4 regions of the Mesorhizobium sp. CA15 genome follow, and region 3 is predicted to be linked to each of the others. Evidence: predicted binding sites of a transcription regulator. Region 3 holds the regulator's gene; each other region holds the start of a gene.

Region 1 (2,201 bases), on a different contig from region 3:
GTCGCAACCTGCTCTTCAGGCAAGTTTGCTGTCGGACGATCCGTTCATATCCTATTCGGGAATGTCCGGTACGCCCCTTGGATTGGCAAGTCACATGCCTCTCCTTCCACGCAGTCACCGTGCCTGGTTTCTCATCTCGCCAACCTGGTCCATCGAAAACAATTCCAGCGTCAAAATGATCCGGACCTATGCCGTTCTGCATAGACTTGGGAACCCCCGTCACTCGCTAATCTTCCTACCCAACACACAAGCCGAGGCTGATCTCTTGAATCAGTCCGGTGAGGCCGCCGTCCTGCACAACAAGACTTCAACAACCTCCGAATACATATTCAGGCCCCTCGAGGACATCCCTGTAGAATTTGATGCAATATACAATGCGCAACTGGCTTCGTGGAAACGCCACGACTTGTCCCTTGGCATCGAGCGTTGTGCATTTGTCTTTTATCGTGATTCAGTGGGGTCATCCACGACGGAGTCGGAAAGGGCGCGGGTAAATCGCCACAGGGAGCTCGCGCCGGGTCACGTGTTTATCAATGAGTTTGACAGCACCGGCAAACCTGTTCGATTGGCGCCGGCTCATGTGAACATGCATCTAAATCGTGCAGCCGTGGGAATTTGTCTCTCTGCAATAGAAGGACCAATGTTCGCCAGCACAGAGTATCTTCTCGCGGGGCTACCTGTTGTCACGACCCCGAGCCATGGTGGTCGAGACCTTTATCTCGATGACGAATATTCGCTTACAGTTGCACCCGACCCTCGATCCATCGCGGAGGCTGTCTTAGCGCTGAAGGAGCGACGAATCCCCCGGGCTTATATTCGTTCGCAAACTTTGAAACGAGTTGAGCGAGACCGCCGGCGGTTCATGGACCTTGTAAATGAGATTTTTCTGGAAAGCGGCTCTTTGCGCCGGCTCGCCATGCCTTGGCCTTTCCGATATCCTGTTATGGAGTGGCTTCCACCCCACATCGCAATCGATCGATCGCTTTCAGGCACGGTCGATGCCTTCATCACCGCCTAGACGGCAACAGCCCGATTGCCGGAGGGACTGCTCGCCTTGTTCAACAGGTCGAGAGCACGCGGCGATAGCGGCTGCTTGGGCGCGCCTCGGCCTTTTAGTCCAGAAGAAGCTTTGGCCGAAATCCGCCATCTTCGCGGATAGATGTTCCTGTAGTGTTCTTGCTTGTTTCGAAAATCTATGGTTGTCTGCATTGTAGGCGCTCGCGGCCCGATGGTGGATACGGGCGCGTTGAGGCCGGGGGTTTTGGATAAATGGTAGCGCGGGTTCGCACGGTCGCTTTCCAGGGCATCGAGGCTTTGCCGGTCGATGTCCAGGTGATGGTCGGGCCAGGCAAGGTCGGCATGCAGATCGTCGGCCTGCCGGACAAGGCGGTGGCCGAAAGCCGCGAGCGCGTGCAGGCGGCGCTGCATGCGTCGGGCCTGTCGATGCCGTCGAAGAAGGTGACGGTGAACCTCGCGCCGGCCGATCTGCCCAAGGAAGGCAGCCATTACGACCTGCCGATCGCGCTCGGCCTAATGGCGGCGCTCGGCGCCATCCCCGGCGATATGCTGGCCGGCTATGTGGTGCTTGGCGAATTGTCGCTCGACGGCACCATCGCCGGCGTTGCCGGCGCGCTGCCAGCGGCCATCGGCGCCAATGCGGAGAGCAAGGGTCTGATCTGTCCCTTCGCCTGCGGCCCGGAGGCGGCCTGGGCAGGCAAGGATTTCGACATCCTTGCGCCGCGCAGCCTGATTGCCGTCGCCAACCATTTTCGCGGCACGCAGGTGCTGTCGCGGCCCGAGGCCGGCATCCAGCTTGCCGCGCGCGACCTGCCGGATCTCGCCGACATCAAGGGCCAGGAGAGCGCCAAGCGGGCGGTCGAAGTGGCTGCCGCCGGCGGCCACAACCTTCTCATGGTCGGGCCGCCCGGCTCGGGCAAGTCGATGCTGGCGCAGCGCCTGCCCTCAATCCTGCCGCCGCTGGCGCCGAAGGAGCTGCTCGAAGTGTCGATGATCGCTTCCGTCGCCGGCGAGCTCGGCGAAGGCAAGCTGACCGACCGGCGGCCGTTCCGCGCCCCGCATCATTCGGCTTCGATGGCGGCGATGGTGGGCGGCGGGCTGCGCGCACGTCCGGGCGAGGTCTCGCTCGCCCATCACGGCGTGCTGTTCCTCGACGAGTTGCCGGAATTCACGCCGCAGACCTT
Region 2 (2,201 bases), 430 kb from region 3:
GACGTCATTGCCAGCCCTTGCCGGCGCGGCGACGCCAAGCACTGTCGCCGCCAGCGCAATCACGCCGAGAAGACGCCATCCCCCGGTCGGCCGAAATGCATCAAACCCGAACATCTTGCCCCGTCCCCGCCGGTCCCCACCGGCTATTGCTGCAGTTCCTGCGGCGGCTGCCGCGAAGGAACCTTGTATTCCTCGACCTTGTCGCCGCGCGTCACGATCACCGTCTTGAATTTCGGCTCGTCCTGGTCCTTCGTCACCGCATTGACGAGCGAGGCGGCGCTCGCCTGCGCATTTGCGGCAACCGAGCCGCCGAAGGACGAGATGGTCGTGAGCCCGCCATTGCTGGCAGTTGCGTCGGCGGCCGACCGCAGCGACAACGACAGCGTGCCGACGGTGCGGGCAAGCGCCACCTTCTGCGCCCCGTCGTTGGTCACCTCGATGGTCACCGAATTGGCGACTTGCGGCTCGGTCTTGCGTTCATCGGCGCCCTGTCCGACCGAGAGCACCTTGGCATCGGAGACAACGATCTCGGACGTAACGGTCGAGCCGGCAGCCCCTTGAGCATTCTTGGACACTTCCTGGATGTCCCCAGCATCGCGCGTCAGCACGACGTCGACGCGGTCTCCCGGCGTGATGAAGCCGCCGACGCCGGCGATCTCGTCGGTGCGGATGGTGACGGCCCGCATTCCCGCCGACAGCATGTTGGAAAGCGTGGCGCGGCCGTTCGGTCCCGACAGCTTGGTGAGCAGCACCGGTTCGTTGACCTCGATCGGCGACAGCACGACCCGGCTGCCGTCCGCAAGCAGCTTGTCGATCGTCGGGAAAGCGCCCTGCGGCAGCGAATCCTGCGGCCACGGAATCTCGGCGAGTTGCGGCCGTCCAAGCTCCATGCCGTAGCGCAGCGGCGCTTGCGCCACCACGATGGTCTTGAACTCGACCTTCGGCTGCTGCGGCGCCACGACGACCTTGACCTCGGCCTGAGCCTTCGCCTGGCTCTTGACCCAGAAATCCGCCGCAAAGATCGAGATCGCGCCGAAAACGGCGGCGATGCCGATCATGGTTATGGCCTTGCCCCTCACAATGGAACCCCTGACGCCCGTGGTCTTTTGTTAGTTGGGTCTCACGCTAGGCGTTAATGTTAAAGAATCAGGAATCCCACGACCCGCCGATCGCCCTATTTCGGCCGGCTTGGTTATCGAATGGTTTTGGAATAAGAGACAGTTTGAATCCCTGAACGGAACAGGAACTCGTTCGCCCGCCAAAAGCGTGGCAGTATCGAGGAATGATTCGCATTACCGGACGCTAGGCCCAGCATGGACGACAGCAACGACCTCTTCGGCAAGATGGAAAAGCCGGCACAGCCGGTGCGCGCGCCCTCGCGGCCCGCCGATCCGCTGGTGCAGGCCGCGAAGCGTACGACCGCCGCCCGCGACGGCAGCGAGGGCTACAGCGCCGCCGATATCGAGGTGCTGGAAGGGCTCGAGCCGGTGCGCCGCCGTCCGGGCATGTATATCGGCGGCACCGACGACAAGGCGATGCATCACCTGTTCGCCGAGGTCATCGACAATTCGATGGACGAAGCGGTAGCGGGCCACGCCACTTTCATCGACGTCGAGCTTTCCGCCGACGGGTTCCTGACCGTCACCGATAACGGCCGCGGCATCCCGGTCGATCCGCATCCGAAATTCAAGAAGCCGGCGCTCGAAGTCATCATGACGACGCTGCATTCGGGCGGAAAGTTCGACTCCAAGGTCTATGAGACCTCCGGCGGCTTGCACGGCGTCGGCGTCTCGGTCGTCAATGCGCTGTCCGACCACCTCGAGGTCGAGGTCGCGCGGGGTCGTCAGCTCTACCGGCAGCGTTTTTCGCGCGGCGTCCCGGTCAGTGGATTGGAGCATCTCGGCGAGGTCCACAACCGCCGCGGCACGAAGACCCGTTTCCATCCTGACGAGCAGATTTTCGGCAAGGGCGCCGCCTTCGAACCGGCGCGCCTTTACCGCATGACGCGCTCGAAGGCCTATCTGTTCGGCGGCGTCGAGATCCGCTGGACCTGCGATCCGTCGCTGATCAAGGACAAGGATCAGACGCCGGCAAAGGCCGAGTTCCATTTCCCCGGCGGCCTGAAGGACTATCTCAAGGCGACGCTGGGCGACGAATTCCAGGTCACGCGCGAGGTTTTCGCCGGGAAGAGCGACAAGCAG
Region 3 (2,201 bases):
CATTCCTGCCTCGCGGCAGTCTCGATCTCGCTGAAGGCGTCTACCGAAGCAGCGCCCAGCGAATTGCCGTCGAGGTATATGACGTCTTCCGGCAAGACGAAGCGATCGCGCATGGCGCGCAGCGGATCCGCGGCATCCATCGCCTCGACTTCGGCGAGATCAGGAATTCCCCTCATTGTGCTGCCGCCTCCATTTCGATCTGGCCAAGGGGGTTTTCTCACCACCGTCGGCGACAGGGCAAGAACCTTTGGTCCTATGTTAGCTGGTCCATAGACGGCGAAGACTGCGGATCGGAACTTCGCCAAGGTTGGCATTTTGGGTTCGTTTCGTTCACGGTGCCACGCGCTTACGGTAGAGCCAACCACGGCTTCGTGATCGTGGCGGGTTGTATTTCAGCGTAAGGGGAACTCCAAAATCGAGCGAAATCAATGCCGCTGCCCCAGGAGGGGCAGCCGGCCGTCACCGGATGCGACATTGTTTCGGCAGCCTTAACAAATTCACTAAACTTTAAACGGTTGCGGAACACAACTGGAACAGATAGTGTTTGTTCTGGGTTTGTTTTTCTGATTCTGGTTTCAGAACCCGTGGGGGCCGCCGATGCTGACGCGCAAACAACATGAACTCCTGATGTTCATCCATGAACGCCTGAAGGAGAGCGGGATTCCTCCATCATTCGATGAGATGAAGGAGGCGCTCGACCTTGCCTCCAAGTCCGGCATCCACCGGCTGATCACTGCGCTGGAGGAACGTGGCTTCATTCGCCGGCTGCCGAACCGGGCGCGCGCGCTGGAAGTGCTGCGCCTACCCGACTCGATCGCGCCTGGCCTGAATGCCGCGAAGAAGTTTTCGCCGAGCATCATCCAGGGCGGCCAAGGCAATCTCAGTCGCCAGGTCAAGCCGACGACGCCATCGCGCACCCCGACGCCAAGCAACGACGACGAGGCCGCGGCGGCCGTATCCATTCCGGTGATGGGCCGCATCGCCGCCGGCGTGCCGATTGACGCCATCCAGCACCAGACGCATTCGATCTCGGTGCCGCCGGACATGATCATGGGCGGCGAGCATTACGCGTTGGAGGTCAAGGGCGACTCGATGATCGAGGCCGGCATCTTCGACGGCGACACCGTCATCATCCGCAATGCCAACACCGCAAGCCCGGGCGAGATCGTGGTGGCGCTGGTCGACGATGAGGAGGCGACGCTTAAGCGTTTCCGCCGCAAGGGTGCCTCGATCGCGCTCGAGGCCGCCAACCCGGCCTATGAGACCCGGATCTTCGGACCGGATCGGGTCAAGGTTCAGGGCAAGCTCGTCGGACTTATCCGCCGCTACTGAGCAGAACTGCCCGGCCTTCTTCGCCCGGACGACAATCTATTGGGCCGGTGCGGCGGCTGGTTTTTCCGGCTGCTTATAGGGCGCCAGTCCCCTCGCCTCGCGCGTGTATTTCCGCTGCTCGTGCCAGGGTCGGTATGGTTCTACGACCGCGTAGCGGACGGTTGGCCGCGCGGTTGCCGATTGCGGATCGAAGAAAACGGCGGCGCTGCCGTCGCGCGCCAGCTGCCGCTTGGTGACGACGAGCACACGCGGATCGCGGCACGGGTTATAGGCCGTGGCGTCGTTGATGACGATGAGGTCGGCGAAGCCGCAGGCCGGCCGGGCGGTGTCGCGGGTCTCGGCGAGCGCGACGATCGCGCCGGAAGGATGCCGACCGATGCAGAGATCGCCGCTGCAATAGAAGGGCGAGCCGGGCGGCAGGTCGACGGGATCGGCAATGTCCAGCGCATCTTTGGCGAACCTTTCCGGCGGCACGATCTCCTCGGCTTTCAGCGCCCGTTTCCAATTGTCGGTGGTGAACTCGTTGGAGCGTTCGCGATTGACGGCAAGCTCGCCGCCGCCGATCGGCATCGCCACCAGATGCGCATCCTCCGAGATAAGCACGTCCGGTGTGCGGACATGCGGAATGGCCAGCAGCGCAGCGAGCGCGAAAGGAACGGCGGCAAGCCTCAGCCAGGTGGTAGCCATGGTCGCGATGACCAGCGCGACCGTCGCCAGCAGCACCGACTGGATCGAGATCAGCCCCACGGCGTCGACCGGTGAGCGCTCGGAAATCCATGCCGAAATGGCGATCATCGCCGTCAGGCCTTTGCCCATGACAAAGAGGAAGGGACCGTCTAAGCCGAAGGGCATGGCCAGCGCGCTCAGCA
Region 4 (2,201 bases), on a different contig from region 3:
TCAATGCGGGAGAAAATGCCTGACGGCCTCTGAACCGGTTCTGAGACCGGTATTCATCTGCGGTTCAAATTGATTGACGAGGGTCTTGCACCGTGCCGGTGCCAGAGCGCGGCGGAGCGCTGTCGCTGCAAAAGAAAACGGGGCCGCGTAGAGCAATTCCAGGAAAAGTGTGAGCGGTTTTCCGTCTGGGATTGCGTCAAACAAAGACGCAATTCCAGGAAAAGTGTGAGCGGTTCTCCGCCCGGGATTGCGTCAACAAAGAAATAGGGCGTTTCACCGTTCCGCAAAAACGGTGAAACGCCCTTGGCCGTCTCGTATGGTCTGGAGTTTGGCGCTCAGAGCTTGTGCCAGGTCTGGCTCTTGCAGATCAGGCCGCCGAGCACGCAGCCGCTCATCTTGAGCGCGGTGCCCGAGAGCGTCGCCTTGCCGGAATAGGTCTTGTCGTTTGCCGGGTCGGTGATGCTGCCGGCATATTTGTTGTCGCCGGCCGCCTTCAGCGAGCCGATCGTCTTGCCGGCGTATTTGCCGGTCTTGAGCGTGATCGAGAAAGAACCGCTCCCGCCGATCGCCGCGGTGTCGCCGGCCTGCGTCTTCCAGTTGCCTTCGATCGGGTCGGCGCATGCGGCGCCCGCCATGATCAAGGTGGCCGCAAGGGCCACAGTCAGCTTTCGAAACATCGTGTCCACCTCCCTATAGGGTTGCGGCGGGCTCCAGTCCGCCTACCTGCCCCTTACGCAAAGGTAAAGCTAATCCAGCCGCCGCCAAAACGAAAGCGGTGCCGCGACGGAAGGTTGCAAGGATTTTCGCCGCGCGGCCGACTGAAAATAAACGCGATCGAAAAACGCTTCGGTTTCCGTGGTTAGCGAAGTCTTGATTCCGCCGCCGGCAATTTTCGTCGAATTTGACGCAAAATGGCTGAAACGCTGGATTCCCATGCTTAACGGTTTTCCGCGTTTACCTCTTGTTTTAGCTTTGTTTTCCTCAAATTAAGCAAGCCATTTAACGACGGATTCAAGGCCAGCCGTCATCCTCGAAAGCATCGAAAGAGCGGCTCGCCCCGAGGAATACCAAGGGAAAAGGAGGCAGCTCTCGGGAGCCAGACAGGGGATTGAAATGGCACGCTTTGAAATGCTTGAAGACGGCTTCGGCGCCATGGGGGCAACTGCCCAGGCCGACATTCTTTTCGAACTGGGCATGATGTATGCGACGGGCCGCGATTGCGAGACCGATGTCGTTGCCGCCCACAAATGGTTCAACATCGCCGCGATCAAGGGCTCGGCCCGCGCCGCCGAGCTGCGCTCGGAACTGTCGGCCACCATGTCGAAAGTCGAGATCGCCACGGCGCTGCGCGAAGCCCGCGAATGGATGACGATGCACTGATCCTCAGCGCGTAGCGCTCAGAGCTCATCGGGACAAGGCCGCGAAAAGACGGCCGGTCAAGAAGAACGAGAACGTGGCGGGTTGAGACAACCGAAGCCACGCAAAAAACAGGGAAGCGAGCGAGTTTCAGGCGCGGGGGCGTCTGGGGAGCTCGACTGCAAAAGCCGTGACCGACCGAAACAAGGTCGGCGCGGCTTTTTGCATTACACTTGGCAATCAGGCGCGTGGCCCAAGAAATCCTCGTCGGAATGAACCAAAGCCGGCCTCACTGTCCTCTCGACAGTTTCGGCGAAGGGTGAAATTGTCCCGGCTCTGTGGAAGAAGCGCGGCCGGATCGGCACGCGCAAGTGGAGGAGTTCTTATAGTCATGAAAAAATTGGGTATTTTGAGCGCGGCCGCTTTTGGCCTGATGATGAGCGCCCCGGTTGCCTTCGCCGACGACATCACCATTTCGGTGGTCGGCCCCATGACCGGCCAGCTCGCCACCATCGGTGACCAGTTCAAGCAGGGCGCGCAGGCCGCCGCCGACGCGATCAATGCGGCTGGCGGCGTCAACGGCTCCCAGATAAAGCTCGACATCGAGGACGACCAGTGCGATCCCAAGCAGGCGGTCTCGGTCGCCAACCGCATCGTCGCCAACGGCGTCAAGTTCGTCGATGGCCATGCCTGCTCGGGCTCCAGCATTCCGGCCTCGGCCGTCTATGCCGAAGCCGGCACGCTGATGATGAGCCCCGCCTCGTCCAATCCGGTGCTGACCGACGCCGCCGCCAAGGCCGGCTGGCCGACCATCATGCGCCTCTACACGCGTGACGACGCGCAGG

What was found. The regulator LexA, encoded in region 3, represses DNA repair genes until DNA is damaged. The targets are predictions, from matches to a motif close to TGTTCNNNNTGTGTTCNG.
Region 1: a site for LexA is predicted at 1,161-1,178, ahead of LB515_RS25135 (YifB family Mg chelatase-like AAA ATPase). Genes of this name have one in related genera too.
Region 2: a site for LexA is predicted at 1,231-1,248, ahead of parE (DNA topoisomerase IV subunit B). Genes of this name have one in related genera too.
Region 4: a site for LexA is predicted at 963-980, ahead of LB515_RS09285 (sel1 repeat family protein). Genes of this name have one in related genera too.

What each region holds. Positions count from the first base shown of each region.
Region 1 covers NZ_JAIUHQ010000021.1:74,096-76,296, forward strand. The annotation lists gene LB515_RS25130 (glycosyltransferase) at 266-1,018, shown strand; gene LB515_RS25135 (YifB family Mg chelatase-like AAA ATPase) at 1,270-2,201, shown strand, end outside.
Region 2 covers NZ_JAIUHQ010000001.1:651,597-653,797, forward strand. The annotation lists gene LB515_RS03120 (type II and III secretion system protein family protein) at 1-114, opposite strand, end outside; gene cpaB (Flp pilus assembly protein CpaB) at 144-1,058, opposite strand; gene parE (DNA topoisomerase IV subunit B) at 1,314-2,201, shown strand, end outside.
Region 3 covers NZ_JAIUHQ010000001.1:222,261-224,461, forward strand. The annotation lists gene kynU (kynureninase) at 1-176, opposite strand, end outside; gene lexA (transcriptional repressor LexA) at 598-1,332, shown strand; gene LB515_RS01145 (ComEC/Rec2 family competence protein) at 1,369-2,201, opposite strand, start outside.
Region 4 covers NZ_JAIUHQ010000003.1:568,254-570,454, forward strand. The annotation lists gene LB515_RS09275 (DUF2147 domain-containing protein) at 336-677, opposite strand; gene LB515_RS09280 (hypothetical protein) at 747-935, opposite strand; gene LB515_RS09285 (sel1 repeat family protein) at 1,114-1,380, shown strand; gene LB515_RS09290 (ABC transporter substrate-binding protein) at 1,748-2,201, shown strand, end outside.